DNA from 4 places in the Metapseudomonas lalkuanensis genome. Region 4 is predicted to be linked to each of the others. Evidence: predicted binding sites of a transcription regulator. Region 4 holds the regulator's gene; each other region holds the start of a gene.
The links. Region 4 encodes FliA, which starts transcription of late flagellar genes. Its sites were predicted from a motif close to CTAAAGTTTNNNNNNNNNNNGCCGNTAA; they were not measured.

Region 1: the regulator FliA is predicted to act here: its motif matches at 4,514-4,541, upstream of FXN65_RS06290 (methyl-accepting chemotaxis protein).
Region 2: the regulator FliA is predicted to act here: its motif matches at 3,195-3,222, upstream of motA (flagellar motor stator protein MotA).
Region 3: the regulator FliA is predicted to act here: its motif matches at 4,330-4,357, upstream of FXN65_RS15775 (methyl-accepting chemotaxis protein).

What each region holds. Positions count from the first base shown of each region.
Region 1 covers NZ_CP043311.1:1,315,878-1,323,433, reverse strand. The annotation lists gene FXN65_RS06315 (enoyl-CoA hydratase) at 1-464, opposite strand, end outside; gene FXN65_RS06310 (CoA-transferase subunit beta) at 480-1,292, opposite strand; gene FXN65_RS06305 (CoA transferase subunit A) at 1,303-2,184, opposite strand; gene FXN65_RS06300 (VOC family protein) at 2,195-3,088, opposite strand; gene FXN65_RS06295 (metal-dependent hydrolase) at 3,453-4,490, shown strand; gene FXN65_RS06290 (methyl-accepting chemotaxis protein) at 4,609-6,216, shown strand; gene FXN65_RS06285 (amino acid permease) at 6,674-7,556, opposite strand, start outside.
Region 2 covers NZ_CP043311.1:5,505,239-5,512,794, forward strand. The annotation lists gene orn (oligoribonuclease) at 1-40, opposite strand, end outside; gene rsgA (small ribosomal subunit biogenesis GTPase RsgA) at 137-1,168, shown strand; gene motB (flagellar motor protein MotB) at 1,226-2,278, opposite strand; gene motA (flagellar motor stator protein MotA) at 2,289-3,140, opposite strand; gene FXN65_RS25435 (HDOD domain-containing protein) at 3,258-4,781, shown strand; gene rhdA (thiosulfate sulfurtransferase) at 4,827-5,642, shown strand; gene asd (archaetidylserine decarboxylase) at 5,664-6,527, shown strand; gene FXN65_RS25450 (molecular chaperone) at 6,716-7,556, shown strand, end outside.
Region 3 covers NZ_CP043311.1:3,377,337-3,384,892, forward strand. The annotation lists gene nuoN (NADH-quinone oxidoreductase subunit NuoN) at 1-782, shown strand, start outside; gene FXN65_RS15765 (methyl-accepting chemotaxis protein) at 1,033-2,715, opposite strand; gene FXN65_RS15770 (Na+/H+ antiporter family protein) at 2,843-4,162, opposite strand; gene FXN65_RS15775 (methyl-accepting chemotaxis protein) at 4,393-6,537, shown strand; gene FXN65_RS15780 (NADPH-dependent FMN reductase) at 6,937-7,533, shown strand.
Region 4 covers NZ_CP043311.1:1,795,079-1,802,634, forward strand. The annotation lists gene flhF (flagellar biosynthesis protein FlhF) at 1-1,124, shown strand, start outside; gene fleN (flagellar synthesis regulator FleN) at 1,200-2,033, shown strand; gene fliA (RNA polymerase sigma factor FliA) at 2,030-2,776, shown strand; gene FXN65_RS08475 (chemotaxis response regulator CheY) at 2,860-3,234, shown strand; gene FXN65_RS08480 (protein phosphatase CheZ) at 3,255-4,043, shown strand; gene FXN65_RS08485 (chemotaxis protein CheA) at 4,055-6,292, shown strand; gene FXN65_RS08490 (protein-glutamate methylesterase/protein-glutamine glutaminase) at 6,337-7,449, shown strand; gene FXN65_RS08495 (flagellar motor protein) at 7,466-7,556, shown strand, end outside.

The DNA of each region.
Region 1 (7,556 bases), 480 kb from region 4:
TCGGAGAAGTAGGCATCGTCCGAGGCGATGATCAGGTCGCAGACCCAGGCCAGCATCAGCCCGCCAGCGATGCAGGCGCCCTGGACCATGGCGATGGTCGGCTTGGGCATCTCGCGCCAGCGCCGGCACATGCCGAGGTAGACCTCCTGTTCGCGGGCGTAGAGGAACTCGCCGCCCGGCTTGTTCACGTGGTCGTACCAGAGGCTGGTGCGCTCGAAGCTCTGGTTGACGTCGCGACCGGGGGTGCCGATGTCGTGGCCGGCGGAGAAATGCTTGCCGGCGCCACGCAGGACGATGACCTTGACGTTGTCGTCGTCGCAGGCGCGCTTGAAGGCGGCGTCCAGGGCGTAGGTCATGCGCGAGTTCTGCGCGTTGTGGTACTCGGGACGGTGCATGGTGACCAGGGCCAGCGGGCCCTGCACCTCGTACTGCACCACCTCTGCTTCGGGCTGTTCGTCATTCATCTGCAGGGCTCCGCCTCAGTGGCTGGTGGCACGGGCACGCACGCCCGGCGGGTTGTCCTTGAGCTGGCTGGCGCGCAGGTTGTGCGGGTCCAGTTGCTGGATGAGGATCAGTTGTTCGAGGGTCGGCGCGGCAGTGGTCGGGATCTCGTCCGGCACACACAGCGGGAAGCCGGTGGCGGCCTGCACTTCGTCCACCGTGACGCCCGGATGCAGCGAGCGGATGCGCATTTGCCGGTCGGGCCCCTGGAAGTCGAGCACGCAGAGATCGGTGACGATCAGGCGGATGTCGATTTCGTCGAACGACCAGCCACGGGCGAGGCGCTCGGGGTTGTAGCCAACCGACGCCACCACATCCACTTCGCCGTCGACGAACACCCGCTTGTTGTGGCCGGGCACCATGAAGGAGTTGGCGTGGCTGATGGAGTTGCCGGGGAAGCCGCGCACCCCGAGCATCTGCGACTTCGGTTTGGCGTGGTCGCCAATGCAGGAAATGTTGGCCTGGCCGAAGCGGTCGATCTGCACCGGGCCCACCAGGGCATGGCGCTTGCCGCTCCAGACGTTGTCGAAGATGCGCGAGAAGCCCATCCAGCTGTCGAACTTGGGCTGGTAGCCGCCGCGCGGGCCCAGGGGCACCGGCTCGGCGACCATGAAGGCTTCGGAGTCGGTCATCATCAGTTGGGCGTTGCTGTTGAGCATCGCCAGCGACGCGGCCAGGCGTTGCAATACGCCGATGCCGGTGGCGAGCACCTCACCGTCGTCCGCGAACGCTTCGGAAGCGGCGCAGATCATCAGTTCGGCGAGGCTGTAGGGTTGCTTGGTGGCAGTCATCTCAGCGTCCTCAGAAAACCGGGAGCGGCAGTTGGCGAATCGCGTCCAGGCCGCCTACACGGGCCAGGTATTCCGCTTCCCCGCAGTTGACGTAGCGTTCCATGTAGGCCTGCCAGCCATCCGGCTCGGCGGCCGAGGCGTTGTAGGCCTTGAAGTGGGCGGTATCGAAGCCGTACAGCGGCGCGCAGGAGGACGGGTGGGCGCCGCCTGCCAGGTGCACCACGGCACTGGTGCGGTTGCGTTCCCAGAACACCTGGCGTGCGCGGGATGGGTCCTCGTGGAACCAGGCGCTGTCCACCAGTTCGTCGCAACTCACGTAGGCCTTCTCGGCGGCACGCACGAAGAGGTCGTCCATGTAGTGGTCCGGGCCGGCGATCTGGCAGACGCCACGGGCGTCGGCACGGTCGACGTGGATCAGCGCTGCATCCAGCTTCAGCGCCGGCATGGCGACCCAGTCGCGGCTGTCGTCGTAGGGCGAGCTGACCAGCTTCAGCTCCGGGTTGATGCGCAGTACATCAGTGCCCAGGCCCACGGCGGTGGGAATGAAGGGCACGCCCATGGCGGCAGCCTTGAGGCCGAGCAGCAGCATGCCTTCGTCGATTTCCATCACCTCCACCGCGCCTTCCTGGCGGGCTTTGCGGAAGTAGGGTTCCAGCGGAATGAAGTCCAGCGAGACGAAGGCGTAGATCAGCTTGCGCACCTTGCCGGCGGCACAGAGCATGCCGACGTCGGCGCCGCCGTAGGCGACCACGGTGAGGTCCTTGAGGTCGGAACGGAGGATCTCGCGAACCAGGGCCATCGGCTTGCGCCGTGGGCCCCAGCCGCCAATGCCGATGGTCATCCCGTCGCGTAGCTGGCCGACCATGTCGGCAGCGGTCATGCGTTTGTCCATGGGTGGCTCCTTAGCGACGGCCAACGCTGAAGTCGTGGCCCCAGTGGCTGACCACGGTGCTCTCGAAGGGGGTGTGGCGTTCCCAGTCCATGACCTTGCCGCCGCAGCCGTATTCCAGGTCGAAGCCGCCCGGGGTCTGCATGTAGAAGCTGGTCATGTCGTCGTTGGTGTGGCGGCCGAGGGTGGCGGAGAGCTTGACGCCGCTGGCATGCATGCGGTCCAGGGCACGGCCCACGTCGTCCAGCTCGCCCACTTCCACCATCAGGTGCACGCAGCCGGAGGGAATCGGGCACTCGAACAGCGCCAGGGAGTGATGGCGGCCGTTGTTGCAGTGGAGGAAGTGGATGCGCTTTTCCGGTTCGGCCGGATCAGGGGTGAAGCGCACTTTCATCAGGTCGGAGAGACCGAAGCCCATGACCCGCTCGTAGAAGTCCAGGCAGCGGTCAAAGGAGGGTGCCGGCAGCACCGCGTGGCCCATGCCCAGGTCGCTGGTGACGAAGCCGCTGACACCTACCGGGGAAACGAAGGGTGCGAAATCCTGCTGCGGGCCCCAGAACAGTTCGTGGCGATTGCCATCCGGATCGGCGAAGCGCGCCAGCTCCTGCACCCTGCGGCCGGACGCGTCGGCAGCACTGGCACGCTGCACCTCGACGTCGGCCTGCTGCAGTTCGGCGATGGCCTGCTCGAAGGCGGCCTTGCCGGCCACTTCCCAGCCACAGGCGCCGTAACCGTCGCGGTCGGCACGCTCCACCAGGATGCGGTAGGGGCGTTCGTCCATCTTCAGGTAGAGCCGCTCGTCCGCAACGGCATCCACCATCATGCCGAGCACCCCGGCGGCGTACTCGCGCCAGCGGTTCAGGTCTGTCGAGGCTACGGTGACGTACCCCAGGCCACGGATATCCATGCGGTTCTCCTCATTGTCGTTATCGCCGCGCACGCCGGGCGCGGGGCTCTATGGGGAGGGATTAAATCGGTGGCCCAGGGAGCGGGCATCGTCCGTTGGGACTAGCGCGAAAGGCGCGTGGGACGGGGCTTCGGCGGTTTGTGGGAGGGTCGTTCGGGGAAAGCCACTATCAGTTGGACGTGGAGTACGGGCACTGAGTCGATCCCGCCCCTGTAGAAGGCGTGGTCAAACTCGCTCCTACCCAATGAATTCGCGAAAGCAGACAGCCGTGGCATCCAGCGGAAAAATCTGGTGGAAATTTCCCACTGCAGAGCCAGCCACAGGCGCAGTAACTTAGCCGACGGATCACTCTCGAGGGACGGCGATGGACTCACTCACCCAGGCGGTGCTCGGCGCCACTATCCAGGGCGCGCTGCTCGGCCGCTGGCAGGGGCGCAAGGCGCTGCTCTACGGAGCCGTGCTCGGCACGCTCCCGGACCTGGACGTGGCGATCCGCTATACCGATGCGGTGGCGGCCATGACCTACCACCGGGGCTTCAGCCATTCGATCTTCGTGCTCAGCGCCCTGGCGGCGTTGCTCACGCTGCTGGTGCGACGATGGCGGCCGAATCCCGGCTATTCGACGCAGCGGCTGTTCCTCAGCCTCTGGCTGGTACTGGTGACCCACACCCTGCTGGACTGTTTCACCAGCTATGGCACCCAGCTGTTCTGGCCATTGATGACGCCCCCCATCGCCTGGTCGAGCATCTTCATCATCGACCCGCTCTACACCTTGCCCCTCCTGGCGGCGGTGATCGGTGGGGTGCTTTTCGGCCTGCGTGACCGCACGCCACGGCTACCGGTGGCGGCGCTGGCGCTGTCCAGCCTCTACCTGCTCTCGACCCTCGGCGGCAAGTTCATGGCCGAGCAGCGGGTGCAGGAGGCACTGGAACGGGACGGCGTTCGCCCGCAGGCGATGTTCAGCACGCCGACACCGTTCAACACCCTGCTCTGGCGGGTGATCGTGCTCGACGGCGAGGACTACCACGAAGCCCTGGTGAGCTGGTTCGACCGCGAGCCGCCACGGCTCGAACCCATCCCCCGAGGTACCGAACTGGCGCGGTGCCTGCGGGATTCGCCGCAGCACCTGCGGCTGGCCTGGTTCACCCACGGCATCCTGCGCTACGACCAGATCGACCAGGTGCTGGTGGTCACCGACCTGCGCCTGGGCATGACTGGCTTCCATCCTTTCCGCTTCATCCTCGCCGAACACCGGGATGGCCGCTGGCAGCCGGTGAAGGAAGCTCGCCGCTGGCACACCGAACGGGGGGACCTGGATCGGCTCAAGGTGCTCTGGCAGCGGATCTGGCATGAGGATCAGGCGGTTCCGCTTTCCACCTGGGCGGGACTGCTGCAGCGCTAGGAATCTGGCGGTTTCGCCCTGCCCTCATGACGCCAAACCTGCGGCCGATAAAGTCTCCAGCGGCAGTTGCGGCTGGACTACCCTTGCCAGCGTCGGACTTCACCAGCGGGGACAGGACATGAAAATAAGGCAGAAAATGGTCGCCTCCGGAGCAATCAGCGTGCTGGCCGCTGCCCTGCTGGGTGGCATCGGATACTGGGGACAGACCGAACTGGCCGGGGCGCTGGCGGAGAACCAGTTGAGCGTAAGCGCCCTGCGCAATCACCTGGAAGGCGACATGATGCACGACGCCCTGCGTGCCGACGTGCTGGCGGCGCTGGTGGTGCAGCCGGGCGACCAGGCCGGGGCCGACCAGGTACGCAGTGACCTGCGCGACCACAGCGAATGGTTCCGCCGCACCCTGGGCGAGAACGCCAAACTGCCGCTGACGGCGGATATCCGCAGCGCCATCGCCGAGTCCCAACCGGCCCTGGAGACTTACATCGGAGAAGCCGAACGCATCGTCAATCTCGCCCTGCGCGATCCGCAGGCGGCGCGTGGCGAGTTGTCGGCCTTCGAGCGCAGCTTCGGCGAGCTGGAGGAGAAGAACGAGGCGCTGAGCGGCAAGATCGAGGCCCACGCGGCGAAGACCCGTAGCGATGGCGAGGCGGCCGTGAGCAGCGCCGCCGCCTGGCTGGTGGGCGGCATCCTGCTGGTAGTCGGCCTGCTCTGCCTGGTGACCAGCCAGCTGATGCGCGCGGTCCTGCGCCCCCTGGAGAAAACCGTCTGCGTGGCCCACGCCATCGCCCAGGGCAACCTGCTCACCCAGGTCAGCATCGACAGCGACGACGAGGCCGGCCAATTGCAACGGGCCCTGGCTGAAATGCAGGGCAACCTGCGCCAGATGATCGCCACCATCCGCAACGAGAGCGAGGAACTGCGCGGCACCGCCCACCGCCTCAGCGAAACCTCGCAGAGCATCGTCGACGGTGCCAGCGAGCAATCCGACAGCGCTACCAGCATGGCCGCGGCCATGGAGCAGATGATCGCCAACATCGGCCAGATCGCCGAGCATGCCCGCAATGCGCAGAACATTTCCGCCCAGTCCGAGGACCTGGCCGGCAGCGGCGGCGCGGTGATACTCGGTGTAGTGGACGGCATGAGCCGCATCGCCGACGCGGTGAACCAGTCCTCCAGCACCATCACGGCGCTGGGCCAGTCGTCAGAGGAAATCCACTCCATCATCCAGGTGATCAAGGGCATCGCCGAACAGACCAACCTGCTGGCACTGAACGCCGCCATCGAGGCTGCCCGCGCCGGGGAAGCCGGGCGCGGCTTCGCGGTGGTGGCCGACGAAGTGCGCAATCTGGCGGCACGCACCGCGCAGTCGACCCAGGAGATCACCGGGATGATCCAGCGCATCCGCGAGTCCACCCAGCAGGCGGTGGACAGCATGCAGACGGGCGTGGAGCGGGTGCAGGACGGCGTTGGCCTGGCGCGGCAGGCGGGCGAGTCGATCAATGAGATCCGCAGTGGCGCCCACCGTGCGGCGGAAGTGGTGGAGGAGATTTCCCACACCATCGGCGAGCAGTCCAGGGCCAGCAGCGAAGTGGCCCAGCGGGTAGAGCTGATTGCCCAGATGTCACGGAGCAACAGCCAGGCCATGCGCGACCTCGCCAACGCCGTCGAAAGCCTGGACGCCGTGGCCAGCGCGATGCAGTCGTCGGTGGCGCGGTTTCAGATTTGAGTCTGACAGCTCTCCCCTGCCTCTGCGTGCTGGACTGGAACCGCCCGCACCCTCTCCCCTCTCCCAGAGGGCGAGGGGTGACTCGCGCCGGTGAAGAACGAATAGTCCTGAAGCCAACGCGTAGCCTGACATCTGGAGAAAGAGGTGAGGCGGCGACACCGCCCCTTCAGGAGGCCGAGCGGAATCGTTGCAGAGAGGGACGAGCGGCATGGATGCCGCGCCCCCGGAGCAACGATGTCGGGAGGGAACCTGGCGAAGCCAGGCCGGATGGTAGGGCAAGCGTTTTTGGTCACTTTTGCCGCGATTGGCAAAAGTGACTCGCCCGGGAGGGCGAAACAGCAACCCGGAGCCCGCTCGGCAATGAGCCGGAAACCGATTCCCAAGCCAACTCACGCCGCGAGCAACCAAAAGAAAAACCCCGGCACAAGGCCGGGGTTCTTGTGGGTACAGCGGAGTATCAACCCGCTTCGTAACCCGCGACCTTGTCAGTCTGGGCCTTGCTGCTGAGCTTCAGGCGGTAGCAGCCCCACATCACCAGCAGCCATACCGGGATGGCGTACACCGATACCTGGATGCCCGGGATCAACAGCATGACGCCGAGGATGAACAGCACGAAGACCAGGCACAGGTAGTTGCCCATCGGGTACCAGAGGGCGCGGAAGCCGGTGCGAACACCGTCCTTGTCCATCTGCTGGCGGAACTTCAGGTGGGAGTAGCTGATCATCGCCCAGTTGATCACCAGGGCGGCCACCACCAGGGACATCAGCAGTTCCAGCGCATTCTGCGGAACCACGTAGTTGACCACCACGGCGAGGAAGGTCACGGCCGCCGACACCAGCAGCGAACGTACCGGTACGCCGCGCTTGTCCACCTTGGCCAGGGCGCGCGGGGCGTCGCCCTGCTCGGCCAGCCCCAGCAGCATGCGGCCGTTGCAATAGGTACCGCTGTTGTAGACCGACAGGGCGGCGGTGAGCACCACGAAGTTCAGCAGGTGCGCGGCGGTGTCGCTGCCGATCAGCGCGAAGATCTTCACGAAGGGGCTGCCGCTGTAGGCATCGCCCGCGCCGTTGATGGAAGCCAGCAGCGCGTCCCAGGGGCTCAGGGAGAGCAGCACGACCAGGGCGCCGACATAGAAGATCAGGATGCGGTAGATGACCTGGTTGATGGCCTTCGGGATCACCTGCTTCGGCTTGTCGGCCTCGGCCGCGGTGAAGCCGAGCATTTCCAGGCCACCGAAGGAGAACATGATGAAGGCCATGGCCATCACCAGCCCGCTCACACCGTTGGGGAAGAAGCCGCCATGGGCCCAGAGGTTGGCGACCGTCGCCTGCTCGCCGCCG
Region 2 (7,556 bases), 2.3 Mb from region 4:
TTTCCAGATCGATCCAGATCAGGTTCAGGGCATTCTGCATATTCGGTCTCCTCGGCGAAGCGCGCATTCTAGCTTAGAGGCTGCCGCTGCGGGCTGCGTGCTAAACTCGCGCGGTTTTTTTCCAAGCGGACCCACCATGGCCAAACGCCAACTGACCCGCCGGCAGAGCTGGCGCATCGAGAAGATTCAGGAAGAACGCGCCGCTCGCGCAGCCAAGCGGGAGTCGCGCGCGCTCGAAGAGCTCGAAGGCGGCGATCTCGGCCCGGAGCAGACCGGCCTGGTGATCGCCCACTTCGGCGTGCAGGTGGAAGTCGAGGCCCTGGAAGGCGACCTGGCTGGCCAGATCATGCGCTGCCACCTGCGCGCCAACCTGCCGCCGCTGGTTACCGGCGACCGCGTGGTCTGGCGCGCCGGTGCCCAGGGCAGCGGGGTGATCGTCGCCCAATTGCCACGCAGCTCGGAGCTGTGCCGCCCGGACATGCGCGGCGTGCTCAAGCCGGTGGCGGCCAACGTCGATCAGATCGTCATCGTCTTCGCGCCCCTGCCCCATCCCCACGCCAACCTGATCGACCGCTACCTGGTAGCGGCCGAGCACGCAGGCATCCACCCGCTGCTGCTGCTGAACAAGGCCGACCTGGTGGATGACGAGAACGGCGCCATGCTCGACGAACTGCTCGGGGTCTACCGGCAGCTGGGCTACCCGCTGCTGGAAGTCTCGGCACGCCAGGGCGGCGGCATGGAGGATCTGATGGCCAGACTCGACGGCCATATCAGTGTCTTCGTCGGCCAGTCCGGGGTGGGCAAGTCGTCGCTGGTCAACAGCCTGCTGCCAGGGGTGGACACCCGCGTCGGCGCCCTTTCCGAGCTCACCGGCAAGGGCACCCACACCACCACCACCGCCCGCCTGTTCCACTTCCCGGGCGGCGGCGAGCTGATCGACTCTCCCGGTATCCGCGAGTTCGGCCTGGGCCATGTCAGCCGCGACGATGTCGAGGCCGGGTTCATCGAATTCAACGAATTGCTGGGAACCTGCCGCTTCCGTGACTGCAAGCACGACCGCGAACCGGGCTGCGCCCTGCTCAAGGCCCTGGAAGATGGCCGCGTGCATCCGCAACGGATGGCGAGCTACCGGCACATCCTCGCCAGCCTGCCCGAAGACGAGTACTAAGGTTCGGTGGAAACGAAAAAGGCCACGCAATGCGTGGCCTTTTCATTGGTGCGGCAGTCACTGCCCCTTGGGCTGGTCCATCTTCAGCACGCCGTCTTCGAAGATATTCAGCTTCTCCCGCAGCTCACGTGGCTGCACCGGCGCGCCCGGATCGCCCGCCGGGGTAGCTGGAGCCGACGGCGCAGCATCACTGGCAGGAGGCGGGGGCTGCTGCCCTTCCTCAGGCTTGGCACCGTCGCCCTGCTCACCCTCGATGGCGCGCTGGGCCTTCTTGGTGAGCACGATGATGTCGATACGGCGATTGACCGGATTGAAGGGGTCCTTGCGGTCGAACAGCGCCGACGAGGCATAGCCCACTACCCGCGCCACCTGGTCTTCCGGGTAACCACCGGCGATCAGGGTGCGACGCGCGGCGTTGGCGCGACCGGCGGACAACTCCCAGTTGCCGAAATCACCGGCGCCGGCATAGGGCTTGGCATCGGTGTGGCCGCTGATGCTGATCTTGTTCGGCACGGCTTTGATGGTCTCGGCGAGGATCAGCAGGATGTCTTCGAAGTACGGCTGCAGGCGTGCGCTGCCGAGGTCGAACATGGGGCGGTTGGCGGCATCCATGATCTGGATGCGCAGGCCGTCCTGGGTGATCTCGAAGAGGATCTGGTCCTTGAACTTGCGCAGCTCAGGGTTCTCTTCGACCTTGTTCTGCAATTCCTGCAGCAACAGTTCCAGGCGCTCACGCTCGATCTGGTCGGCCAGGGTTTCCACCTGGCTGGCATCCACCTGGGTCTTGTCCGTGGAATCGATCGCCGACTCCTGGGAATCGGGCGCGTCCTTCAGCTCGGGATTCAAGGTGCGGTCAGGCGCGGGTGTGGGCGTGCCGCCCAGGTCGATGACGTACGGGCTCGCGCTCTCGGTGAAGCCGATGGGGTCCTTGAAGTAGCCGGAGATGGCCTTCTTCTGCTCGGGGGTGGCCGAGGACATCAGCCAGAGCACCAGGAAGAACGCCATCATCGCAGTGGCGAAGTCGGCGAAGGCGATCTTCCACGCACCGCCGTGGTGACCGGCGGCGTAGCGTTTGACGCGCTTGACGATGATCGGCTGGTTGTTCTCCATGACTCAGCCTTCAGCTGCCGCGCACGGCCTGCTCCAGCTCGCTGAAGCTCGGGCGATGTGCCGGGAACAGCGTCTTGCGACCGAACTCCACCGCCAGCGACGGCGGCATGCCGGAAGCCGAGGCCACCAGGCAGGCCTTGATCGCCTCGAACACGTTCAGCTCTTCACGGGCGTCGTGCTCCAGGGATACCGCCAGCGGGCCGAAGAAGCCGTAGGCCGCGAGAATACCGAGGAAGGTCCCCACCAGCGCCGCACCCACGTGCTGGCCGAGGGCGGCCTGTTCGGCTTCGCCCAGCATGGCCATGGTCACCACGATGCCGAGTACCGCCGCGACGATACCGAAGCCCGGCAGGCCGTCGGCGATACGGTTGACTGCGTGGGACGGGTGTTCCAGCTCTTCCTTCAGGCTGGCCAGTTCCATGTCGAACAGGCCCTCGAGCTCGTGGGGCGCCATGTTGCCGGAGGACATGATGCGCAGGTAATCGCAGATGTAGGCGGTCATCCGTTCATCCTTGAGGATGCCCGGGTACTTGCTGAAGATGGGGCTGGCAGGGGCGTCCTCGATGTCGGCCTCGATGGCCATCATCCCTTCGCGGCGGCTCTTGTTGAGAATCTCGTAGAGCAGGCGCAGCACTTCCAGGTAGAAGCCGTGGGTGAAGCGGGTGCCGAACATCTTCAGCGACTTCTTGAACACGATCATCGTCGTGCTGCCGGGGTTGGCCTGGAGGAACGCACCCAGCGCCGCACCGCCGATGATCATTACCTCGAAGGGCTGGATCAGCGCGGCAAGCTTGCCGTGAGACAGGATGTATCCACCGAGCACGCTGGCGAATACGACGATGATGCCGATGATTTTTGCCATAGGAAGGAAGCTTGAAGAGTCAGTAGAAAGGGTTATGAAAAGAGCCCCTTCTAATTATCGGAAGATATGCGCCAGACTATAGCCTGTTCAGGCGAAAAGCCAGATTGGCGGCCCCCTATGTCAACCGCAAAGCCCGTGCCACGCAGTCTCGACAGCTGGATCAAGCACCTCGATGGTGTGCGCCTGCCCGTCCCCGCCGCCGCCCACGAAAAGGTCCGCCGCGCGCTGGGTGACAGCCGCCGCTCCCTGCGCGATATCGCCGACCTGACCCAGGACAGCCCCGCCCTGGCCCTGAGCCTGCTGCGCGAGGCCAATGCCGCCGGCAACATGCTGAGCAGCCCGGCGGAAAGTCTGGAGGTTGCCCTCAGCCGCCTGGGCCTGAAGCGCGCGGAAGTCCTGCTCAATCGCCTGCCCGCGGTCCCCGAGAACGACATTCCGCAGCCCCTGCGTCAGCTGCAACTGATCAGCCAGCACGCCGCGCAACAAGCCAACGGCCTGTTCGCCGCCCGGCTTGCCCGCCTCTGGCAGGAAATCCACTGGTGCAGCCTGCTGTTCCTTTCGCCCCTCTGGCCGCTGCTGGCCAGCCACCCGGAACTGTTCGACACCTGGGAGAAGCGCGTGCTGGGCGAGGGCGAACCGGCTGCCAGGGTCGAACGCGAACTGCTCGGCGTCCCGCTGCTGCGCCTCTGCCAGGCCCTTGCCGAACATTGGAAGCTGCCCGACTGGATCATCCAGGGCTATCGCCTGCTGAGCGACGACCGCCGCATGCTGGTCAAGGCCCTGCACATTGCCCGCGACAATGGACATCCGCTGCAACAAACGCAGCAACTGGACGCCGACCCCGCCTTGAGTCGCTGGCTGACCCAGCCTGGCAATACCGTCCTGCTGGCGAACGGCCTGGCGGTTTCCGCCCATGTCGGCTGGGGAGATGGACACAGCCTGCGCTGGCAGCGCCTCACCGGACTGTTCATGAAGGTGCCGCTGGACGAACTGCAGCAGCAGGTTCACCAGCACGCCGCACACAGCGGACGCCTGCATGCCCGCGGCGACCTCTGGCACCCCGCCGAAGCCCTGCTCTGGCCTTGGAACCAGCACCGTCTGCGCCGCGAACCGGTTGCCGCACCGCCCCCTACCGCCGACGCCCTGGAAGACTGGCGTCGCCATTGTGGCGAGCTGATCCGCGAGCCCAGCCCATTCGCCAACGTGGTGCAGCTTTCCGCCTGCGCCCGCGACGCCCTGGAAAGCGGCGGCATGCGCCGGGTCCTGGTGCTGCTGGCCGACCGCGCCCACAGCCGCCTGCTCGCCCAGCAGCAGGTGGGGCTGCCCAAGGAAGCCAACGGCCTGCAACTGGACCCGAACCAGAGCCAGGTGCTGCGGCGTCTGCTCAGCCAGCCGGGCCAGCTGCGCCTGGGGCCGGACAACATGGCGCAGTTCTCCGCCCTGCTGCCCGGCCAGTTGAAGAGCCTGTTCCCGGGGCACCACCTGCTGCTGCGCTCGATCGCCGTGAACGGCCGGGTGGCCATGCTGGTGGTGGCCGACCAGGACGGCGCCCCCTTCGCCGAGATCAGCCTGCGCGCCTTCGCCAAGACGGCCCAGTGCATCGAGCGCGCACTCGCAAGCTTCGCCAGACGCGGCCGATAGGCTTTCCTATACAATCTGCCACTTTGCCCATTACCGGAGGCTTTCATGTCTGCCTTCCCCAACCTGCCGCTGGTGATCGAACCGGCCGAGTTGGCACCCCTGCTTGGTGCCGACGAGCTGATCCTGGTCGACCTCACCAGCGCCGCCCGTTACGCCGCTGGCCACGTCCCGGGTGCCCGTTTCGTCGATCCGAAGCGCACCCAGCTCGGCCAGCCGCCGGCACCGGGCCTGCTGCCCGCCAAGGCCGACCTCGAAGCACTGTTCGGTGAACTGGGCCATCGCGCCGACGCCACCTACGTGGTGTACGACGACGAAGGCGGCGGCTGGGCCGGCCGCTTCATCTGGCTGCTGGATGTGATCGGCCATCAGCGTTACCACTATCTGGACGGTGGCCTGCACGCCTGGCTGGCCGAAGGCCGGGAAACCAGCGACGCCGTTCCGGCAGCGGTCGGTGGCCCGATCGCCCTGACCTTGCACGACGAGCCCACCGCCACTCGCGAGTACATCCAGAGCCGCCTCGGCGCCGCCGACCTGGCCATCTGGGACGCCCGCGGCCCCGGCGAGTACAACGGCACCAAGGTCCTGGCCGCCAAGGGCGGGCACATCCCCGGCGCGGTCAACTTCGAGTGGACCGCCGGCATGGACCCGGCCCGCGCCCTGCGCATCCGCACCGACATGGCCGAGATCCTGCAGTCCCTGGGCATCACCCCGGACAAGGAAATCGTCACCCACTGCCAGACCCATCACCGCTCGGGCTTCACCTATCTGGTGGCCAAGGCCCTGGGCTACCCGCGCGTCAAAGGCTACGCCGGCTCCTGGTCCGAATGGGGCAACCACCCGGACACCCCGGTCGAGAGCTGAAGCGCCCATCAAGGAAACCTAATGAAAGAACGCCTCTTCATCATCAGCCAGTACCTGCTGCCGCATCACCTGCTGTCGCGCCTGGCTGGCTGCATCGCCGAATGCCGCGTGCAGTGGTTCAAGAACGCCTTCACCACCTGGTTCGCCAAGCGCTACCAGGTGAACATGAGCGAAGCGCTGGTCGAGGATGTCACTGCCTACGAGCACTTCAACGCCTTCTTCACCCGCGCCCTCAAGCCCGGCGCGCGTCCACTGGACGAAACGCCCGGCGCCATCCTCTGCCCGGCCGACGGCGCCATCAGCCAGATCGGCCCGATCGAGCACGGTCGCTGCTTCCAGGCCAAGGGCCACAGCTTCAGCGTGCTGGAGTTGCTTGGCGGTGACGCCGAGCGCGCCGCCCCCTTCATGGGCGGCGAGTTCGCCACCGTCTATCTGTCGCCGAAGGACTACCACCGTGTCCATGCCCCCCTGGGCGGCACCCTGCGGGAGATGGTCTACGTGCCGGGCCGACTGTTCTCGGTGAACCAGAGCACCGCCGAGAACGTGCCTGAGCTGTTCGCCCGCAACGAACGCGTGGTGTGCATCTTCGACACCGAGCGCGGACCGATGGCCGTGGTACTGGTGGGGGCGATGATCGTTGCGTCCATCGAAACCACCTGGGCCGGCCTGGTCACGCCGCCCAAGCGCGAACTGAAGACCTTCAGCTACGACGAAGCCGCGCGTGCACCGATCACGCTGGCAAAGGGCGACGAACTCGGCCGCTTCAAGCTGGGTTCCACCGCCATCGTGCTGTTCGGTCCGGACCAGGTACGCTGGGCCGAAAACGCGTGGCCCGGCAGCCAGGTGCGGATGGGTCAGCTGCTGGCCCTGCCGAAGGACGCCTGACCGGACGGAATCCTGGCCGAACCGCAGCGTTCGGCCAGGGCCGGATCAGGAAAGTGACGCGCCCTGCCGTCAATCTGCCAACACCTCTACAGCCCTGCCATGGATAGGCTGCCACTGTGCAAGGATGCTGATAGAGTGCTGAAATTCATTCCATTACCTCACGCGAGATGTCGGAGAACTCGATCCGGATGGAGCACCAGAGCCCTCACCTGCTGTTGCGCGTACCCGCGCCTAGCAAACAGAGCCTGTCCTTCTGCGATGCCACCCCTCGTGAGCTGAAACGCTGGATCGCCCATCTGCCCAAGGCCAACCTTGGGGAGACCGCCCGCCAGCTCTATCAGGCCCTGGTTGAACTCAACCAGCTGGCCACTCCGACTGACAACCGCCTGCAACTCCTGGAACTGATTCGTCCAGAAGTGCATTTCGTCTGCCAGCACCTGGAAAGGCACTTCCTCAATCAATCCATCGTCCTGGACGAGCGCCCGCGCAAGGTCGCCAACCTCTGCCAGGCCCTGCAGAACCACCTGGCCATCGGCTACAAGCTGATCATCGTGCAGGAATCGCAGCGTCCCAGCCGTGACCGCGACCGCGCCCAGCTACTCGCCATTGCCCTGCAACGGGCGGTCCACGCCCTCAATGGACCGCTGATTCGCGCCAACCAGCTCTACTGCCCGGTGCCCGAAGGTCTCTGGCTGGAACTGCACCAGCTCTACCAACTGGCCGAAAGCCGCCAGCTCCACCGCGTTGTCGTGCGCGATCCCCTGGCCCGCCATACGCAGGGCCTGAGCACTGAGCAGAGCTACCTGGCCGCACTGCTGCTGGGCTGCGCCCGCTGCAACCAGATGCGCCAGATCGGCATCGCCCGCCTGGCTGAAGTCCTCGCACCCTGGAGTGCCCTGGTGCGGCTTCAGTCCGCCGAGTTGCCGTCCAGTCTCTTCGCGGTGGCGCCGAAACTGGACGGACCACCGCGCTACAAGACGCTGTTTCAGGAAGTGGAGCCGCGCACCCTGCTGGGCCTCGACCCGCTGC
Region 3 (7,556 bases), 1.6 Mb from region 4:
CCCCGGACGTGTACGAAGGCGCCCCGGCGCCGGTGGCCGCCTTCCTGGCCACCGCAAGCAAGGTGGCCGTGTTCGCCGTGCTGCTGCGTCTCTATCAGCTCTCCCCGGCGACCGCCGGCGGCTGGCTGAACGACCTGCTGACCGTCATCGCCATCGCCTCCATCCTGTTCGGCAACCTGCTGGCCCTGGTGCAGAACAACATCAAGCGTCTGCTGGGCTACTCCTCCATCGCCCACTTCGGCTACCTGCTGGTGGCGCTGATCGCGAGCAAGGGCCTGGCCGTGGAAGCCATCGGTGTCTACCTGGCCACCTACGTGCTGACCAGCCTGGGCGCCTTCGGTGTCGTCACCCTTATGTCCACCCCCTACAGCGGCCGTGACTGCGATGCCCTGTACGAGTACCGCGGCCTCTTCTGGCGCCGTCCGTACCTGACCGCCGTGCTCACCGTGATGATGCTGTCGCTCGCCGGCATCCCGCTCACCGCAGGCTTCATCGGCAAGTTCTTCGTGATCGCCGCCGGTGTCGAATCCGGCCTCTGGTGGCTGCTGGGGGCCATGGTCCTGGGTAGCGCCATCGGTGTGTTCTACTACCTGCGCGTCATGGTCACCCTGTTCCTGGTGGAGCCGAACCTGCGTCGTCACGATGCGGACCTGCACTGGGCCCAGCGCGCCGGCGGCATCATGCTGCTGTTCGTGGCCCTGCTGGCCTTCTTCCTCGGTGTCTACCCGCAGCCGCTGCTGGACCTGGTCCAGCACTCCGGTCTGGTGGCCCTGGCCAACTGAGGCAAGCCCGAGCAACGAAAAACCCGGCCAGGTGCCGGGTTTTTTGTGGGCGGTTTCCTGGGGGCTGCGTCAGGCCCTGCTCCATGGGGTGGGTAAAGGAACCGAGGCCATGTGGCCGCCGAGCGGCTTCGAGGGGCGGACATCGCTCCGCATTTCCAGCATTCGAGACCGATCCCTCCGCCTATGGTGGACCGTTGAAGCGCGGTCCACCCCAAGCACCGGGCAGAACTGCAGATGGCCGTTATGACCATCAGATCCTGAACTGCCTCACCAACCCGCCCAGGCTGTCGCCCAGCCGGGAAAGACTGCGGGCGGTCTCGGCACCCTGGCGGGTTTCCTCCGCCACGCTGTCCACCGCCACGGCGATCTGGTGCACGCTGCGGTTGATCTCCTCGGCCACCGCAGTCTGCTCCTCGGCGGCGCTGGCGATCTGGGCGTTCATGGCATTGATGGTGCCGATCAGCCCGGCGATGGCATCCAGGGAGGCGCCTGCCTGGTTGGCCTGGCTGCTGGTGGTTTCGCCGGCATCGCTGGAGCGGCGCATCGCGGTCACCGCGTCCTGGGTTCCCTGCTGCAGGCGATCGATCATGCCCTGGATTTCCTGGGTGCTCTGCTGCGTGCGGCTGGCCAGGGCGCGGACCTCGTCCGCCACCACGGCGAAGCCGCGGCCCGCCTCACCGGCGCGCGCCGCTTCGATGGCCGCGTTGAGTGCCAGGAGGTTGGTCTGTTCAGCGATGGAGCGGATCACGCCAAGCACGCTGACGATGGACTGCACGTCCTGCTGCAGGCTGTCCAGGGACAGGCCGCTGCTACGGATATCGCCCACCAGGGCATGAATGCGGGTGATGCTGCCGTCCACCACCTGCTTGGCGGCCTGGCCCTCCTGGTCGGTCTGCCGGGCCGCCTCGGCCGCGCCTTGCGCGCTCCTGGCCACTTCATGCGCGGCGGCGGACATCTCGTTGATGGCGGTCGCCACCTGGTCGGTCTCCTGGCGCTGGCGATCCATGGCCTGCTCGGATCGCTGTGCCTGCGCAGCCACCTCCCCCACCAGCGCCGTGAGCTGGCCGGTCATGTCGACGATCTGGCGTACCAGGCCATGGATCTTCTCGACGAAGCGGTTGAAGGAGCCCGCCAGTTCGCCAAGCTCGTCATGGCTGTCGACCACCAGGCGGCGGGTCAGGTCGCCTTCGCCGGCGGCGATGTCGTCCAGGTTGGCCCTGATCCGCTGCAACGGGCGCACCAGGGCATTGGCCAGTCCCAGGCCAACCAGGCCGAAGATCACCAGCAGCACGGCAGCGATCACCACCACGCTGGTCACGATGGTGCTCACGCGCTCGTCGATCTCTCGCTCCACTTGCGCCACCTGGGCCGCCACGCCATCCAGGTTCACCGCAGTGCCCAGGGCCAGGTCCCACTTGGGCAGGTAGTAGCTGTAGGCCAACTTGGGTACCAGCACGCTCTCGTTGCCCGGTAGGGAGGAGCTGTACTCCACGTAGTTGGAGCCGTCCTTGGCCACCGCCACCAGGCGGTCGTTCACGGCTACGCCGTTGGGGTCCTTGCGGCCGGTGAAACTCTTGCCCACATCTACCGGGCTGTCACCGCGAAACAGGCGAATCACCTGGGAGTCGTAGCCGAAGAAATAGCCGTCCTTGCCGTACTTGATCTTCGACAGAATGGCGATGGCCTGGTCGCGGCTGGCGGCGTCGCCCTGGGCCGAAGCGTCGTACAGTGCCTGCACCGACCCCAGGGCGATCTGCATGTAGCTCCTGAGTTCTTCGCGGCTCTCGCCGATCAGGCGCTCGCGGGTGTTCTTCACTTCGTCTTCGGCCAGGCGGTGGATCACCTGGGTCACCGCGCCGGACAGCACCAGCGCGAAGAGGATCACAGGCACCAGGGCCAACAGCAGGACTTTGGTCTTCAGGGTCAAACGCATCGGGGCAATCCTCGAAAAGCAGGGGTCCGGAAAGCAAGACGGGGTTGCCGTCTTATCGGCAACCCCGTGCGCACCTTAAGCGACTGTAAAGTCGAAATGATCAAGCGAACGCCAGTACCGGCGCGCGCTAGAGGACCATCGCAGCGGCCCAGCCAAACGCCAGCAGCGGCAGGTTGTAATGCAGGAAAGTGGGCACCACGGTGTCCCAGATATGGTTGTGCTGGCCATCCACGTTCAGGCCCGCGGTCGGGCCCAGGGTGGAGTCGGACGCGGGAGACCCGGCGTCGCCCAGGGCCCCTGCGGTGCCGACGATGCTGACGATCGCCAGCGGGCTGAAGCCCAGTTGCACGCACAGCGGCACGAAGATGGCCGCGATGATCGGCACGGTGGAGAAGGACGAACCGATGCCCATGGTCACCAGCAGGCCCACCAGCAGCATCAGCAGCGCCCCCAGCGGCTTGCTGTGGCCGATCCAGCCGGCCGAAGCATCCACCAGGGTCGCTACCTGGCCGGTTTCGCGCATCACCTCGGCGAAGCCCGAGGCGGCAATCATGATGAAGCCGATCATGGCCATCATCTTCATGCCCTCGGTAAACAGGTCGTCCGCTTCCTTCCAGCGCACCACGCCCGACAGCGAGAAGATCACGAAGCCCAGCAGCGCACCGATGATCATCGAGTCCAGCCAGAGCTGCACCACGAACGCGACCAGGATGGCCACACCGGCCACGCCGAGGCTCATCGGGTTGTAGGCGACGCTCACCTGCTCGGCCTGGGCGATGCGCTCCAGGTCATAGGTGCGCTTGCCGCGATAGCTCACGAACACTGCGATGAACAGGCCGGCGACCATGCCCAGCGCCGGTATCAACATCGCCTCGGTGACATTCACACCGGTAACGTCGACGCCACTTTTCACCACATTCGCCAGCAGGATCTCGTTCAGGAAAATGTTGCCGAATCCCACCGGCAGGAACATGTAGGGCGTGATCAGGCCGAAGGTGATCACGCAGGCGACCAGCCGGCGATCGATGGACAGCCGCGTCAGCACATAGAGAAGAGGGGGAACCAGCAATGGAATGAAGGCGATGTGGATCGGCAGGATGTTCTGCGAGGAAATCGCCACGCACAGCAACAAGGCGACCAGCAGCCATTTCAGTGCATTGCCGCCGTTGGCTTCCTGGCGGCCCACCAGTGCCAGGGCCTTGTCCGCCAACGCGTGGGCCAGGCCGGAACGCGCGATGGCCACGGCGAATGCACCCAATAGCGCGTAGGACAGTGCCACGGTGGCGCCGCCACCCAGGCCCTTGTTGAAGGCCGACAGGGAACCTTCGATCCCCAGGCCGCCGACCAGGCCACCCACCAGCGCGCCGATGATCAGGGCCACCACCACATGGACCCGGCACAGGCTGAGGACCAGCATGATCCCCACCGCCGCCACTACCGCATTCATCGCCTCTCCCCACCTTTGCAGGCCATGCCGGCCGCGAAAAAAAGCGCGCACTTTGCCCAAACCGGGGGCGGCTGTCAAAAGCGTTCGGAATATTGGGCGTAGTGTGCATAATTCTTGCCTGCAAATTGCGCCCTCGTGCATTCCGCACGGCTATTCGTCGTCTTCGCGTCAAGAAATCGCCGCTCGCGCCGACAACGAATGAAGTTCCGACGAGACAGAAGGAAGTCCCAATGCCGTTCAATCGCCTGTCCATCCAGTGGAAAATCACCCTGCTCGCCGGCCTCTGCCTGCTGGCCATCGTGACCCTGCTGGTCGGTTCGTCCCTGTACCAGTCCGAGCGCAGCGCCAGCCTGGTGAAGGCCGACAGCAGCCGGATGCTCGACCAGAGCGCACGCCTGCGCCTGCAGGCCCGCGCGGAGCTGCAGGCCATCCGCATCCAGCGCTACTTCATGGACACCTACCAGTACGGCAAGGGCTTCTCGCGCCAGGTGTTGTTCCTCAAGGAACAGGCGGAAAAGCGCTTCCTCGACGCCTTCGACCTGCGTGAAGACCTGACCCGCCAAGTCCGCACCAGCCTGGAAGCCAACCCGGAAATCCTCGGCCTCTACCTGGTCTTCGAACCCAACGCCCTGGACGGCAAGGACGAACTCTTCGTCGACCAGGCCGAACTCGGCAGCAACGACAAAGGCCGCTTCTCCCTTTATTGGGCTCAACCCACCCCCGGCAAGCTCGAATCGGAATCCATGACCGAGGAGCTGCTCGCCGACAGCAGCACCGGCCCCAGCGGCGCACCCTACAACGCCTGGTACACCTGCCCGATGAAAACCGGTCAGTCCTGCGTGCTGGACCCCTACTTCGATAACGTCGGCGGCCGCCAGGTGCTGATGACCAGCATCGCCTTCCCGCTGCAATTGAACGGCAAGACCATCGGCGTCATGGGCCTTGACATCAGCCTGGAAAGCCTCCAGCAGTTGAGCATGTCCGGTAACCGTGAGCTGTATGACGGCAACGGCCACGTGAGCATCCTCAGCCCGGCCGGCCTGCTCGCCGGCCACAGCCGCGACGCCAGCCTGCTCAGTGCGAAGCTGGACAAGGCCTTTGGTGAAAACGCCAGCGAACTGGCCGGCAACCTCCAGGCCGGCAAGGCCGTGGAACTCAAGCACAACGGCATGCTGCGGGTGATGCAGCCGTTCAAGCCGATCCCCACCGCTGCACCCTGGAGCGTGCTGCTGGAAGTACCGGAGAAGGTCCTGCTGGCGCCGGCCCTGGAACTGGATGCCAAACTCGATTCGCAGAACCACACCGCCAACCTGGTCGGCCTGTTGATCGGCCTCGTCTCGGGCGTCGCCGGCCTGCTGCTGGTGTGGCTCACCGCCCGCGGCGTGACCCGGCCGATCCAGGGCGTGGCGCACATGCTCCGTGACATCGCCAGCGGCGAGGGCGACCTCACCCGGCGCCTGGACTACGCCCGCCAGGACGAGCTGGGCGAGCTGGCCGGCTGGTTCAACCGTTTCCTCGACAAGCTGCAGCCGATCATCGCCGACGTGAAGCGCTCGGTGCAGGACGCCCGCGGCACCGCCGACCAGTCCGCCGCCATCGCCAGCCAGACCAGCGCCGGCATGCAGCAGCAGTACCGCGAAGTCGACCAGGTGGCCACCGCCTCCAACGAGATGAGCGCCACCGCCCAGGACGTCGCCCGCAGCGCCGCCCAGGCCGCCGAAGCCGCCCGCGGCGCCGACCATGCCACCCGGGAAGGCCTCGGCGTGATCGGCAAGACCACCAGCGCCATCGAGCAACTGGCCAGCGAAATGAGCGCGGCCATGGAAGAAGTGCAGGCCCTGGCCAACAGCAGCGAGCAGATCGGCTCGGTGCTGGAAGTGATCCGCGCCATCGCCGAACAGACCAACCTGCTGGCGCTCAATGCCGCCATCGAGGCCGCGCGGGCCGGCGAGGCCGGGCGCGGCTTCGCGGTGGTGGCCGACGAGGTGCGCAACCTGGCCAAGCGCACCCAGGATTCGGTGGAGGAAATCCGCCAGGTGATCGAGGGCCTGCAGCACGGCACCCGCGAAGTGGTCGGCTCGATGCACAGCAGCCACCGCCAGGCGCAGGGCAGCGTCGAGCAGGTGGAACAGGCGGTGGCGGCGCTGCAGCGCATCGGCGAGGCGGTGACGGTGATCACCGACATGAACCTGCAGATCGCGTCTGCCGCCGAGGAACAGAGCGCGGTGGCCGAGGAGATCAACCGCAACGTGGCGGCGATCCGCGACGTCACCGAATCCCTTTCCGGCCAGGCCGAGGAGTCCGCCCAGGTCAGCCAGGCGCTGAACCGCCTGGCCAACCACCAGCAGGGGCTGATGGATCAGTTCCGCGCGTAGGGTGAATGTCGCGCTTTGCATCCACCAGCGCGGCCGAGCCCGAGCCCGGCACTGATGCCCTAGGCTTTCCCGTGGGAGCCAATTCATTCGCGAAAGCAGGCCGCAGGTCTGTCCCGGGGAGCCCCTGCCACACCGACGAACCCTCACCCCCGGCCCCTCTCCCTGAAGAGGAGAGGGGTGACTCGCGCCGGAACCACCGCCGCACCGGCGATGCTCTGCTTTTCTGTGGGCGCCAATTCATTCGCGAAAGCAGGGCACCCTCCTGCCCTGAGGTACTCGCAACGGGCACTCCCCCCTCCCCCTCCTGGCGCCATCCGTGTCTCAACCTGGCGTGCATTCGCTTGCCGGCTCGCAAACCGCCGGCTAGCCTGCTCCCCCGTCTGAACAAGGAACCCCTAGATGCTGAACATCGTCCTGATCGCCGGCTCCAGCCGCGCCAACAGTCAGTCGGGCAAGGTTGCCCGTTTCATCCGCCAGCGCCTGATCGAACTCGACAAGGCCAGCCCCAGCTCCTGCAGCATCATCGACCTCGGCCAGGGCCCGCTGCCCCTGTGGCCGGCAGAAGACACCGGCCCCTGGAGCGGATACCAGCAGCAACTGCGCGACGCCGACGCAGTGGTGGTGATCGCCCCCGAGTGGAACGGCATGGCCTGCCCGGCCATCAAGAACTTCTTCATCTACGCCAGCAAGGCCGAGCTGGCGCACAAACCGGGCCTGCTGGTGGGCGTGTCCTCCGGCATCGGCGGCGGCTATCCCATCAGTGAGCTGCGCGCTTCCAGCTACAAGAACTGCCGCCTCTGCTACCTGCCGGAGCACCTGATCATTCGCGGTGTCGAGAAAGTGCTGAACGACGTCGAGCCGGCGAGCGAAGACGACCAGCGCATCCGCGCCCGCATGGACTATGACCTGGATATCCTGGCTCGTTACGCCGAAGCCCTGAAGCCGGTCCGCGAAGCCATCGACATGAGCATCCCGGCCTTCGCCAACGGCATGTAAGCGACCGTTGCAGGGGCGACGAC
Region 4 (7,556 bases):
CCGAACTGACGACCCGTGCCATCGCCGATGCCGGCAAGGACCGTCAATTGTTCGCCGGCCAGCCGCTGACCGCCATCGAACCGGAACTGCCGGAATCCGCCCTGGCCGCCGCTATCGAGCGTCCGCGCGCCGTGCCGCGTCCGGTGGAGACGGTCAGCGCGCCGAAATCTGCCGGCGTGGACCAGGCCGCCCTGGACGCCATGCGTTTCGAGCTGAGCGGTCTGCGTGAACTGATCGAAGTGCAGCTGGGCTCCATCGCCTGGAGCCAGATGCAGAACCGCCGTCCGCAGCAGGCCAGCCTCTGGCGCCGCCTGCAGCGCATGGGCCTGCCGGCCGAACTGGCCCGCGCCCTGCTGGACAAGGTGGCCAACGTCAGCGACCCGCGCCAGGCCTGGCGCATGCTCCTGGCGCATCTCGCCCACGCCATCCGCACTCCTCAGGTCGAGCCGATGGAAGAGGGCGGTGTGATCGCCCTGGTCGGCCCGGCCGGCATGGGCAAGACCACCACCCTGGCCAAGCTGGCAGCCCGCTACGTGCTCAAGTACGGCGCGCAGAACGTCGCCCTGGTGAGCATGGACAGTTTCCGCATCGGCGCCCAGGAGCAGATCAAGACCCTTGGCCGCATCCTCAATGTGCCGGTGACCCTGGTCGATCCGGGCCAATCCCTGACCCAGGCCGTGGCTCCGCTGGCGCGCAAGCGCGTGGTGCTGATCGATACCGCTGGTCTGCCAATCAACGATCCGGCCCTGACCATGCAGCTCGAAGCGCTGGCCAGCCGGGCGATAAACGCGAAGAATTACCTGGTGATGGCGGCTACCAGCCAGAGCCAGGTGCTCAAGGCGGCCTATCACAGCTACAAGCGTTGCGGCCTGGTCGGTTGCATCATTACCAAGGCGGACGAAGCGGCCAGCCTGGGTGAGGTTTTGGGACTGGCTATCGGCCAGCATCTCCCGGTAGCCTATCTGGCCGACGGCCCGCGAATCCCGGATGATCTGCAGGTTCCCCGCAGCCACCAGCTGGTGAGCCGTGCGGTCAGCCTGCAGGCTCCGGAAGACCCGAGTGAAGAAGCCATGGCCGACCTGTTCGCCGGGCTCTATCAGAATCCGGCGCGGCGCGCCGGTTGAAGAATTTGTAAGCCGCCCAGAGGGGCGGTGCTGGACAGCCAAATGGCCCAGTCGACCTAAGGCAAGGTATTTGAAATGGGTAGTATGCATCCCGTACAGGTGATCGCGGTGACCGGCGGCAAGGGTGGCGTCGGCAAGACCAACGTGTCGGTGAACCTCTCGCTGGCATTGGCCGATCTCGGACGCCGCGTCATGTTGTTGGACGCCGACCTGGGACTCGCCAACGTCGACGTCCTGCTCGGCCTCACCGCCAAGCGCACACTGGCTGATGTGATCAATGGCGAATGCGACCTGCGCGACGTGCTGTTGCAGGGGCCGGGGGGCATCCGCATCGTCCCCGCCGCCTCCGGCACCCAGAGCATGGTGCAGCTTTCGCCCATGCAGCACGCCGGCCTGATCCAGGCATTCAGCGAAATCAGCGACAACCTCGACGTACTGGTGATCGACACCGCCGCCGGCATTGGCGATTCGGTGGTCAGCTTCGTCCGTGCGGCCCAGGAAGTGATAGTGGTCGTCTGCGATGAACCCACGTCGATCACCGACGCGTACGCACTGATCAAACTGCTCAACCGCGACTACGGCATGAGCCGCTTCCGCGTGCTGGCCAACATGGCCCACAGCCCGCAGGAAGGGCGCAACCTGTTCGCCAAGCTGACCAAGGTCACCGACCGTTTCCTCGACGTCGCCCTGCAGTACGTGGGCGCCGTTCCGTACGACGAGTCGGTGCGCAAGGCCGTGCAGAAGCAGCGCGCGGTCTATGAAGCCTTCCCGCGTTCGAAGTGCTCGCTGGCCTTCAAGGCCATCGCGCAGAAGGTCGATAGCTGGCCGCTGCCGGCCAATCCGCGGGGCCACCTGGAGTTCTTCGTCGAGCGGCTGGTCAAGCAGCCCTCCGCGGAAACCCCTGTATGACACCCGCCACTGGACTGCGTATGTACGGCAAGGCTCAGGCAAGGGATTCGCAACATCAGTTGATCGAGCGCTATGCCCCCCTGGTCAAGCGCATCGCCTATCACCTGCTCGCGCGCCTGCCAGCCAGCGTACAGGTGGAAGACCTGATGCAGTCCGGGATGATCGGCTTGCTCGAAGCTTCGAAGAAATACGACGGCAGCAAGGGCGCCAGCTTCGAAACCTACGCCGGTATCCGCATTCGCGGAGCCATGCTCGATGAAGTCCGCAAGGGCGACTGGGCGCCGCGTTCGGTGCACCGCAATACCCGCATGGTGAGCGAGGCCATCCGCACCATCGAGGCGAGAACAGGACGCGACGCTAAAGATCAGGAAGTTGCTGCCGAACTTGGATTGAGTCTCGAAGACTACTACGGCATTCTGAGCGACACCTTGGGCAGCCGCCTGTTCAGCTTCGACGACCTGTTGCAGGAAGGCGAGCAGGGCGGTCTGCGCGAGGACGCCGGTGTCACCCAATTTTCACCTTCCCATGATCTGGAAGACGAACGCTTCCAGGCCGCGCTGGCCGATGCCATCGCGAACCTGCCCGAGCGTGAGCGCCTGGTACTGGCGCTGTATTACGACGAAGAACTGAACTTGAAGGAAATCGGTGAAGTGCTGGGGGTCAGCGAATCGCGGGTCAGCCAGTTGCATAGCCAGTGCGCGGCACGCTTGCGCGCACGGCTTGGCGAATGGCGAGCACGCTGAACGGCACACCGCTTCCAGATTTGAACGGCGCACCCGGCAAGAGGGGCGTTTGAGACTGTACGGAGGTCGACTTGGACAAGAACATGAAAATCCTCATCGTTGACGATTTCTCGACGATGAGACGCATCATCAAGAACCTCTTGCGCGACTTGGGTTTCACCAATACCGCCGAAGCCGACGACGGCACCACGGCCCTGCCGATGCTGCACAGCGGCAACTTCGATTTCCTCGTGACCGACTGGAACATGCCCGGAATGACCGGCATCGACCTGCTGCGCGCCGTGCGTGCCGACGAGCGCCTGAAGCACCTGCCGGTCCTGATGGTGACTGCCGAGGCCAAGCGCGACCAGATCATCGAGGCCGCCCAGGCCGGCGTGAACGGCTATGTGGTCAAGCCTTTCACTGCCCAGGTGCTGAAAGAAAAAATCGAGAAGATCTTCGAGCGGGTCAACGGCTGAATGTCAGCCGCGGGGGCACCATGGACCAGAATGAACACCTGCTGGGAGACTTCGAGTCGACCCTGAAAGACCGTGCGCGGGAACTGGTGGAAAGTCTCGAGAAAGGCAACTTCACCGACGCCGTGCAACTCATCCACGAACTCAATCACGTCCGTGATCGCGGCCTCTACCAGGAAGTCGGCAAGCTCACCCGTGAGCTGCACAACGCCATCGTCAACTTCCAGATCGACCCGCATCTGCCCCACGCCCAGGAAATGTCGCAGATCGCGGACGCGACCGATCGCCTTTCCTACGTGGTGCACATGACCGAGAAGGCCGCCAACCGCACCATGGACCTGGTGGAGGAAAGCGCGCCGCTGCTCAACGGCCTGAGCGACGAAGCCCAGCAGCTGGGCGCGGAGTGGGGCCGCTTCATGCGCCGGGAAATCGGCGCGGACGGGTTCCGCGACCTGGCTCGCCGCATCGAGCAGTTCCTTGCCCGCAGCCAGCGCGATACCGATGCCCTGTCGAGCAAGCTCAACGACATCCTGCTGGCGCAGGACTACCAGGACCTTACCGGCCAGGTGATCAAGCGCGTGACCCAACTGGTCACCGAGGTGGAGAGCAACCTCGTCAAGCTGGTGCTGATGGCCAGCCAGGTGGATCGCTACGCCGGCATCGAGCACGACCACGCCGCGCTACGTGCAGAGCTGGAACAAGAAAAAAATCCTTCCAGGGGTGAAGGTCCGCAGATCCATGCCGATATACGTGAGGACGTAGTGTCCGGACAGGACGACGTCGACGATCTGCTATCCAGCCTAGGCTTTTAGGGAGCGCTCATATGAGCTTCGACGCCGATGAAGAAATCCTCCAGGACTTCCTGGTAGAGGCCGGCGAGATTCTGGAGCAACTGTCCGAGCAGCTGGTCGAGCTGGAAAGCCGCCCTGACGACATGGACCTGCTCAACGCGATTTTCCGTGGCTTCCACACCGTGAAAGGTGGTGCCGGTTTTCTCCAGCTCAATGCGCTGGTGGAGTGCTGCCACATCGCCGAGAACGTCTTCGACATCCTGCGCAAGGGCGAGCGCCGCGTGGATGCCGAACTGATGGACGTGGTGCTGCAGGCCCTGGACACGGTCAATGAGATGTTCAGCGAGGTGCGCGAGCGCAGCGAGCCGACGCCCGCCACGCCGGAGCTGCTGGCTGCCCTGGCGCGCCTGGCCGAACCGGCCGGCGCCGAGCCTGCACCCGTCGCTGCGGCGCCGGCGGCCCCCGCGCCTGTCGAAGCACCGGCTCCCGTCGAAGCAACCGCCGACATCACCGACAGCGAGTTCGAGCAGCTGCTCGACGCGCTGGGTGACAGCGCCGGCAAGGCCGCCGAACCGGTCGCCGCTGCCGCTGATGAAATCACCGACGACGAGTTCGAAGCGCTGCTCGACCAGTTGCACGGCAAAGGCAAGTTCGCCGGTGCCGCGGAGCCGGAAGCCGCTGTCGCTGCCCATGCGTCCGCCCCGGTGTCGGCGCTGGCCACTGCCGGTGCGGGTAACGATATCTCCGATGACGAATTCGAAGACCTGCTCGACCAGTTGCACGGCAAGGGCAAGTTCAACGGTGCCGTGGAAGCGGCCGCCAATACCCCGGCTGCGCCCGTGGCTCCCACCCCCCCGGCCGTTCCCGCTGCCGGTGGCGAACACATCACCGACGACGAATTCGAAGCGCTGCTCGACCAGTTGCATGGCAAGGGCAAGTTCAGCAGTGCCAGCGAGGAGCCGGTGCCCGCGCCTGCCGTGAGCCGTCCGGCTCCCGCACCTGCGCCCAAGCCGGCGGCCAAGGCAGAACCCGCCCCCGTACCGCGCCAGGCTGCAGCGCCCGCTGCCGGTAACGGCGCGGCCGGCCCAGCCGTGGCCAGCGAGGCGGAAACCACCGTGCGGGTGGATACCGCGCGCCTGGACGAGATCATGAACATGGTCGGCGAGCTGGTGCTGGTGCGTAACCGTCTGGTGCGCCTGGGCGCCAACAGCGGCGATGAGTCCATGGCCAAGGCCGTGTCCAACCTGGACGTGGTCACCGCCGACCTGCAGACCGCGGTGATGAAGACGCGGATGCAGCCGATCAAGAAAGTCTTCGGCCGCTTCCCGCGCCTGGTCCGCGACCTGGCGCGCAACCTGAAGAAGGAAATCAACCTCGAACTGGTGGGCGAGGACACTGACCTCGACAAGAACCTGGTCGAGGCCCTGGCCGACCCGCTGGTGCACCTGGTGCGCAACGCCGTCGACCACGGCATCGAGTCCCCGGACGAGCGCGAGGCCGCCGGCAAGCCGCGTACCGGCCGTGTGGTGCTGTCCGCCGAGCAGGAAGGCGACCACATCCTTCTGATGATCACCGACGACGGCAAGGGCATGGACGCAGCCGTGCTGCGCGCCAAGGCGGTGGAGAAGGGGCTGCTGGACAAGGACGCCGCCGAGCGCCTGACCGAACTGGAGTGCTACAACCTGATCTTCGCCCCGGGCTTCTCCACCAAGACCGAGATTTCCGACGTGTCCGGCCGTGGCGTCGGCATGGACGTGGTGAAGACCAAGATCTCCCAGCTCAACGGCACGGTGAACGTGTTTTCGCAGAAGGGCTCGGGTTCGAAGATCGTCATCAAGGTTCCGCTGACCCTGGCGATCATGCCGACCCTGATGGTGATGCTGGCCAACCAGGCCTTCGCCTTCCCGCTGGTCAACGTCAACGAGATATTCCACCTCGACCTGTCCCGCACCAACGTGGTGGACGGCCAGGAGGTGGTGATCGTCCGCGACAAGGCATTGCCGCTGTTCTACCTCAAGCGCTGGCTGGTACGTGACGCAGCGGTGGAAGAGCAGGGCGAGGGCCATGTGGTGATTCTCTCCGTGGGTACCCAGCGCATCGGCTTCGTGGTCGACCAGCTGGTAGGCCAGGAGGAAGTGGTGATCAAGCCGCTGGGCAAGATGCTCCAGGGCACGCCGGGCATGTCCGGCGCCACCATCACCGGCGACGGCCGTATCGCGCTGATCCTCGACGTGCCGAGCATGCTCAAGCATTACGCACGCCGTGGTTGATCTGGGGCGGCCAGCAATGGCCGCCCGCTAGGAGCTTTTTTCTTATGGCAGTCAAGGTTCTGGTGGTGGATGACTCCGGGTTCTTCCGCCGCCGCGTCTCGGAAATCCTCTCTTCCGACCTCAATATCCAGGTGGTGGGTACCGCCACCAATGGGCGTGAAGCCATTGACCAGGCGCTGGCGCTCAAGCCCGACGTCATTACCATGGACTACGAGATGCCGATGATGGACGGCATCACCGCGGTGCGGCACATCATGCAGCGCTGCCCGACGCCGGTCCTGATGTTCTCCTCGCTGACCCACGAAGGCGCCCGCGTCACCCTCGACGCCCTGGATGCCGGTGCGGTGGACTTCCTGCCGAAGAACTTCGAGGACATCTCGCGCACCCCCGAGAAGGTCAAGCAGTTGCTCTGCGAGAAGGTGCACAGCATCGCCCGCAGCAACCGCCGCTACAGCAGTTTCAGCGCCCCGGCGCACTCGGCCCAGCCGGGCCCGGCTCCGGCCAGCAGTGCCCCGGTGCGTCCGGCCCATGTGCCGGCCCAGCCGAGCCACGCTGCGCCGGCTGCCCCGGCCAGCTCCGCCGCCCCAAAGCGTAAGGCCTACCGGCTGGTCGCCATCGGCACCTCTACCGGCGGGCCGGTTGCCCTGCAACGCGTGCTTACCCAACTGCCGGCCAATTTCCCGGCGCCCCTGGTGCTGATCCAGCACATGCCGGCGGCTTTCACCAAGGCCTTCGCCGAGCGCCTGGACAAGCTCTGCCGGATTTCCGTCAAGGAAGCCGAGGATGGCGACGTGCTGCGCCCGGGCCTGGCCCTGCTGGCGCCCGGCGGCAAGCAGATGATGGTCGATGCCCGTGGCGTGGTCCGCATTCTGCCCGGCGACGAGCGCCTCAACTACAAGCCCTGCGTGGACATCACCTTCGGCTCGGCGGCCAAGTCCTACAATGACAAGGTCCTGGCCGTGGTGCTGACCGGGATGGGCGCCGACGGACGTGAAGGTGCGCGCCTGCTGAAGCAGGGCGGCAGCCAGGTCTGGGCCCAGGACGAAGCCAGCTGCGTGATCTACGGCATGCCCATGGCGGTGGTGAAGGCCAACCTGGCCGACGCCGTCTATGGCCTGGACGATATCGGTCGCCATCTGGTCGAGGCGTGCATGTGATGGAGAAACCCAGGTAATGGATGTACTGAGCCTCATCGGGGTAATCCTGGCCTTCGTCGCCATCATCGGCGGCAATTACCTCGAAGGCGGCCACGCCGCGGCCCTGC